DNA from 3 places in the Fulvimonas yonginensis genome. Region 3 is predicted to be linked to each of the others. Evidence: predicted binding sites of a transcription regulator. Region 3 holds the regulator's gene; each other region holds the start of a gene.

Region 1 (2,263 bases), on a different contig from region 3:
TGAACGGGCAGCGGGCCCGCCGCGCTGGTCATTGCGGCCGCCGATGGCGACGGCCGCCCGCTCGTCAACCGCCGGCCGGCAGCCAGATCAGCAGGGCGATGCCCAGCGCGATGCGGTACACCGCGAACGGCGTGAAGCGGTGCGTGCGGATGTAGCCGAGCAGCCACTTCACCGCGGCGAAGGCGACGATGGCCGAGACCACGAAGCCCACGACCAGCGCGCTCCAGTCCTCGTGCGCGGCGCCGCCGCCCTTGAGCACCTTGAGCAGTTCGTAGCCGGTGGCGGCGTACATGGTCGGGATGCCGACCAGGAAGGCGAATTCGGTGGCCGCCGCGCGATTGCTGGTGCCGGCCAGCAGCGCGGCGAAGATGGTCGCGGCCGAGCGCGAGGTGCCGGGAAAGATGCCGGCGAGCATCTGCGCGACGCCGACGAGCACCGCCACCGGCCAGGTCACCTCGCTGCGCTCCGGGCGCCGCGCCGCCACCGCCTCGGCCCCGAGCATCCACAGTCCGCCGATCACCAGCGCCCAGGCAATCGGCGTGACCGTCTCGGGCAGCTTGAACCCGAGCTTGACCGCCACGAAGCCGAGCGCGGCCGTGATCAGGAAGGCCACCGTGAGCTTGGCCAGGTAGTCGCGGTTGGCCGGGTCGCGCCACTGCGTGAGCAGCTGCCACAGCCGCTTCCAGTAGATCAGCGTGACCGCCAGGATGGCGCCCGCCTGGATGCCCACGTTGAAGAGGTCCGAGCGCGCGCCCAGGCCCAGCCGTTCGGCGATCAGCAGGTGACCGGTGCTGGAGATGGGCAGGAATTCGGTGATGCCTTCGATGATGCCGAGCAGGATGACGCGAAGCAGATCGCTCACGAGAGCTCCCAGGAAGAAAGGTGCAGGCGAACGCCCTAGCTTACGGGAACGGCGGGAAGGCGCCGTAGAGGCCGCTCGGCGCAACGGCGGGCGCTTCACGCCCGGCGCATGGCTGGATGCCTATAAAGGCGTTGCCGCGTGTTGCGGCAGGAGGCGAGCCATGAACGACGACCGCATCGAAGGTACCAAGCACGAGATCAAGGGCGGACTGAAGGAGGTCGCCGGCAAGGTGACCGGCGACACCTCGACCGAAGTGTCCGGCAACCTCGAGAAGAACGCCGGCAAGGTGCAGCGCAACGTCGGCGAGGTCGAGGACGAGCTGGACGACGATCTGGAGGAGTGACGCCGACCCGCCTGATTTGCACCAATATGGGCAATCGGAAAGCCCATATTGGTGCCACAACACCCGGGCCGGGCCTGCGCGCGGCGCTACCAGGCCGTCCGGCGCCTGGCATGGGCATTGCTAAAGGGCTGCATCCCTTCGCCATCGCCCACCCGAGGTTGCCATGACCGCCCAGAAAGTGCTCGACCTGATCGCCGAACACAACGTCGAGTTCGTCGACCTGCGCTTCGCCGACATGCTCGGCAAGCATCACCACGTGACCTTTCCCGCGCACGCCATCGACGAGTCGACCTTCGAGGACGGCAAGATGTTCGACGGCTCCTCGATCGCCGGCTGGAAAGGCATCAACGAGTCGGACATGGTGCTGATGCCCGACCCGGAGACCGCCCACCTGGATCCGTTCTCCTCGCACACGCAGCTGATCCTGCACTGCGACGTGCTGGAGCCCTCGACCATGCAGGCCTACGGCCGCGACCCCCGCTCGATCGCCAAGCGCGCCGAGGCCTACCTCAAGTCGACCGGCATCGCCGACACCGCCTTCTTCGGGCCGGAGCCGGAGTTCTTCATCTTCGATTCGGTGCGCTGGCAGAACGACATGGGCCGCGTGTTCTACGAGATCGAGTCCGAAGAGGCCGCGTGGAGCTCGCGCTTCAAGTACGACGAGGGCAACACCGGCCATCGTCCGGGCGTCAAGGGTGGCTACTTCCCGGTCTCGCCGGTCGACTCGCTGGGCGACCTGCGCGCCGACATGTGCAAGGTGCTCGAATCGCTCGGCCAGAAGGTCGAGGTGCACCACCACGAGGTCGCCAATGCCGGCCAGTGCGAGATCGGCACGCGCTTCAACACGCTGGTGAAGAAGGCCGACGAGCTGATGACGATGAAGTACGTCATCAAGAACGTGGCGCACCAGAACGGCAAGACCGTGACCTTCATGCCCAAGCCGATCGTCGGCGACAACGGCTCGGGCATGCACGTGCACCAGTCGCTCAGCAAGGACGGCAACAACCTGTTCGCCGGCGAGCTGTACGGCGGCCTGTCGCAGACCGCGCTGTGGTACA
Region 2 (2,263 bases), on a different contig from region 3:
CGTGGTTGTTCATCGGCCACGCAGCCCCGGCACGAGTCCCGCGCAGGAGTCGGGCCGCGGGTCGTGGCCGTGGATCGTCCGCATGGCCATGGCCTCAGCGCCCGCTGGCGCGACGGCGCGCCAGCCGCCAGACGATCCACGCGGCCAGCGCGAGCACGCCCGGCGCCATGCCGAACAGCAGGCCGGTCTGGAAATCGTCCAGCCCGCCGCGCCACCACGCGACCCCGACCACCATCAGCATGAGCCCGGCGAGCAGCAGCAGCCGCCAGACCAGGGCGCCATCATCCTCGCAGGCGGCGCTGCCGCCGTAGTGGCGGACCAGCAGCCACCAGCGCGCCGCGCCGTAGGCCAGCATGACGACCGGGAACACCCAGATCAGGATGCTGCCGTCCAGCGGCGCCACACCCGCAGCGGCGAGAAAGCCGCCGATCAGGCTGAGCGCACCCAGCAGCGCGGTGGCCGCCCCCAGTGCAAGCAGGTGCACCCGCTGCTCGAACTCGTCGCTGGCACCGATGCGTCGTGCCATCAGGCCGATCACGTACAGCATGGGAAGCACCGGCACGACCGCCAGTACCACTTTCAGCGGCACGCTCCCCACCGTCCGGCTGAGCGGCCAGACCAGCAGCATGGCGGCCATGTAGGCCACCATCGCCAGGCTGAGTCGGCGGCGGTACTGCCGTTCATCGAAACGCGACATGACGGGCTCCCCTCTTCCCCTGCGGGCCACGCCCTGGTGGCGCAGCTGTCAAGCAAACTTGACACAAGCTTAGGGGCGCGCCACCGGGCATGTCAAGCGTGCTTTACATGTCGCCTCTCGGCCTTGCGTCCGGGACCTTGAGTGCGCAAACTGTGATCGTGATCACAATGTGAAGAAGTGACGCACAAGGGCAGACCGGGACCCGGGCGTACACCGTGCGTCAGCACGGCGCATCCGGCCGGATTTCGGCGCCGCGCCTTGTCCATCAACGCACCGCCCGTTTTGTGATGGATTTGGCACAAAGCTTGCCAATTCGGTCACGGCTCAGCCCGGCAGAGGCTGCCGGTATCGCCGCGAACGAACCGGATTCTGCGGCAAGCCCGGCTTCGTACCGGAACCTTTTCGTCATTGGTCAAACGCACTTTCCAGGGGAAACAGCATGTCCAAGCGCCTTCTTTCCGCCGCCCTGATCGCCGGCCTCGCCACTGCGTCCGTGTCGGGCAGCGCTCTGGCCGCCACGGCCAACGCGGTGTCCAACTCCTCGCCGGACGGCACCATCACCATCACCGGCACCATCGTCGGCCAGACCTGCAAGGTCGACGGCAAGAGCTTCGGCACGCCCGACGCGATCACCGTGGCCCTGCCGACCGTGCTGACCTCCAACCTGTCGAGCGCCGGCGCCACCGCCGGCCAGAAGCAGTTCTCGATCAACATCACCGGTTGCGATTCCGCGCTGAGCATGGTGCGCACCTACTTCTCCGGCAGCAACATCGACAGCACCACCGGCAACCTGTCCAACACCGGCACGGCCGGCAACGTGCAGGTGCAGCTGCTGAACAGCGACAACACGGCGATCGACCTGAAGGGCGCCGACGCTGCCGCGCAGAAGTCGCAGGTGGCCAACCTCGACAGCAGCGGCAACGCCACCCTGCAGTACAGCGCGCGTTACATCGCCAACGGCGGCGCCGCCAGCGCGGGTAACGTGAACACCAGCGTCCAGTTCACGATGGTCTACAACTGAGGCGTCCGGCGTCGCTCCGGCGGGACGCGCGCAAGGCGCCCCGCCGGATGCCGCCCGCCGCCCCTGCGAGGTCGTATCCGATGAAGATTCCGGTCCGCACGCTAGGCGCGGCGTGGCTGGGCCTGTGCCTGTCCATGGCGGTCGCGCACGCGAGCGTGCTCATCACGGGCACGCGGGTGGTGTTTCCCGCCCAGGACGGCGAAGTGACCGTCCGCCTCACCAACGACGCCGACCGCCCGGCCCTGGTCGAGTCCTGGGTCGATGCCGGCGACGCGCAGTCGACCCCGGACAGGGCGGACACGCCCTTCCTGGTGACGCCGCCGTTGTTCCGCATGGAGGCGCACCGCGACCAGAGCCTGCGCATCCTGTTCACCCCGGGCCACCAGGCGCTGCCCGCCGACCGCGAGTCGCTGTTCTGGCTGAACGTGCTGGAAGTGCCGCCCAAGCCCAGCACCGCGAACGCGGGCGCCAACTACCTGCAGCTGGCGATCCGCTCGCGGCTGAAGCTGTTCTACCGTCCGGCCGGGCTCACCGCCGATCCCCAA
Region 3 (2,263 bases):
TACATGCTGCTGGACGAACCGTTCGCCGGCGTCGACCCGATTTCCGTGGGCGAGATCCAGCGCATCGTGCGCCACCTGAAGGAACGCGGCATCGGCGTGCTGATCACCGATCACAACGTGCGCGAGACGCTGGGCATCTGCGACCGCGCCTACATCCTGAACGACGGCGAGGTGCTTTCGCGCGGCACCCCGGCGCACATCCTCGCCGACGAGAAGGTGCGCGAGGTGTATCTGGGGCGTGAATTCAGGTTGTGACGCAAGGCCCGCGCCGGCCCGCGGCCGCTATGGTCGCGTCACGAGCGCCGGGGTAGGATGACCCCACGTCCTTCCCCCATGGCTGGCATGAAACCTGGGCTCCAGTTCCGCCTCAACCAACAGCTCACCCTGACGCCGCAGCTGCAGCAGGCGATCCGTCTGTTGCAGCTTTCGCAGCTCGAGCTGGAAGCGGAACTGCGGCAGATCGCCGAAAGCAATCCGCTGCTGGAGTTGGAGGAGGAAGCGGCCACGCCGGACGGCGAGGAGGAGAGCTACGCCGCCACCCCCGCGGAAGCGCCCAGCGTCGACCACGACGTCGACGACACGCCCGAGTGGGCCGAGACCGATGCGCCGGCCGAGACGCCGATCGACTTCTCGCTGGGCAGCGCGGGCAGTGCCGGCTCCCGCCCGGACGAGGATTTCGAGCCGCAGAACGCCGCGCCGGAGACGCTGCAGGAACACCTGCTGTGGCAGCTCAACCTGTCGCCGTTCAATTCCCGCGAGCGGCTGATCGCCACCGTCATCATCGACGCGCTCAACCCCGACGGCTACCTGTCCGAGGGGCTCGAGGGCGTACTGGCCGCGCTGCCGGCCGATCTCGACGCCAGCGCGGAGGAGATCGAGGTCGTCCGCCGGCAGTTGCAGCGCTTCGACCCCACCGGCATCGCCAGCCTGGACCTGCGCGATTGCCTGCGGGTACAGCTCGAGCAGTTCGACGCCACGACGCCGCACCGGGACCTGGCGCTGCAGATCGTCGCCGGCGAGCTCGAGCTGCTGGCGCGCAACGACCTGGCCAGGATCGCCCGCAAGCTGCGCGCCAGCGAGGACGACGTCGCCGCGGCCGCGCTGCTGATCCGCGGCCTCGACCCGCGCCCGGGCGCCGCGCTGGACGCCACGCCCGTGGAGTACGTCGCCCCCGACGTCTACGCCTACCGCGACGGGAGCCGCTGGAAGGTCAGCCTCAACCCCGATTGCCAGCCGCGGCTGGGCCTCAACCAGCACTACTGCAGCCTGATAGCGCAGGCGCGTGGCGAGGATGCCAGCTGGATGCGCGGCCAGCTGCAGGAGGCGCGCTGGCTGATCAAGAGCCTGGAGTCGCGCGCCGAGACCCTGCTCAAGGTGGCCGAGGCGATCGTGCGTCGGCAGAGCGCCTTCCTCGACTACGGCCCCGAAGCGATGCACCCGCTGGTCCTGCGCGAGGTGGCCGAGGAAGTCGGCATGCACGAATCGACCATCTCGCGGGTGACCACGCGCAAGTACATCCACACGCCGCGTGGCACCTTCGAGCTCAAGTACTTCTTCTCCAGCGGCGTCGCCACCGAGGATGGCGGCGGCGCCTCGGCCACGGCCATCCAGGCCATGATCCGCAAGCTCATCGAGGCGGAGGACCCACGCAAGCCGCTGTCCGACCAGGCGCTGGCCGAGGAGCTCAACCGCAAGGGCATCCAGGTCGCGCGCCGCACCGTGGCCAAGTACCGCGAGGCACTGCGCATCCCCAGTTCCAGCGAGCGCCAGCGCGCCGGCTGAACAGCGCACTTGCAACCCGCCGGAACGCTCCCATACGAACGAAAGACCGGCATGCCGAAACCCCGCGGCATGCGAACCCGCCGCCCACCGGCGGCTTGTACCAGAGGAGGCGACCCATGCAGTTCCAACTCACCGGCCAGCAGATCGAAGTCACCCCGGCGTTGCGCGCCCATGCCGAGTCCAAGCTCGATCGCCTGACCCGCCTCGACGAAAAGTGCCTTGGCCTGACCATGGTGCTTTCGGTGGACAAGCTGCAGCATTGTGCCGAAGCCACCCTCACCACCTCGGGAGCGGCCCTGCACGCCGCCGCCTGCGAGGCCGACATGTACGCCTCCATCGACGTGGTGTTCGACAAGCTGGTCGCGCAGCTGCGCCGCTACCGCGACAAGCTGACCGACAAGCACCAGCAGGAAGCGCGCGAGGCACGGCAGTTCGGCTGACGGCCTCGGCCGATCGCGGTCCAGGACCCGCCTTCCGAGGC

Evidence for each region. The regulator sigma-54, encoded in region 3, starts transcription at its own class of promoters, with help from an activator protein. The targets are predictions, from matches to a motif close to TGGCACGNGCNTTGC.
Region 1: the regulator sigma-54 is predicted to act here: its motif matches at 1,312-1,326, upstream of glnA (type I glutamate--ammonia ligase).
Region 2: the regulator sigma-54 is predicted to act here: its motif matches at 992-1,006, upstream of WAT24_RS01725 (fimbrial protein).

The regions. Positions count from the first base shown of each region.
Region 1 covers NZ_JBBBNY010000001.1:37,159-39,421, reverse strand. Annotated here, with positions in the region: gene WAT24_RS00180 (LysR family transcriptional regulator) at 1-3, shown strand, start outside; gene WAT24_RS00175 (undecaprenyl-diphosphate phosphatase) at 65-862, opposite strand; gene WAT24_RS00170 (CsbD family protein) at 1,023-1,205, shown strand; gene glnA (type I glutamate--ammonia ligase) at 1,369-2,263, shown strand, end outside.
Region 2 covers NZ_JBBBNY010000001.1:382,685-384,947, reverse strand. Annotated here, with positions in the region: gene WAT24_RS01735 (helix-turn-helix transcriptional regulator) at 1-13, opposite strand, end outside; gene WAT24_RS01730 (hypothetical protein) at 95-697, opposite strand; gene WAT24_RS01725 (fimbrial protein) at 1,137-1,718, shown strand; gene WAT24_RS01720 (fimbrial biogenesis chaperone) at 1,799-2,263, shown strand, end outside.
Region 3 covers NZ_JBBBNY010000002.1:117,143-119,405, reverse strand. Annotated here, with positions in the region: gene lptB (LPS export ABC transporter ATP-binding protein) at 1-255, shown strand, start outside; gene WAT24_RS03590 (RNA polymerase factor sigma-54) at 343-1,782, shown strand; gene hpf (ribosome hibernation-promoting factor, HPF/YfiA family) at 1,899-2,222, shown strand.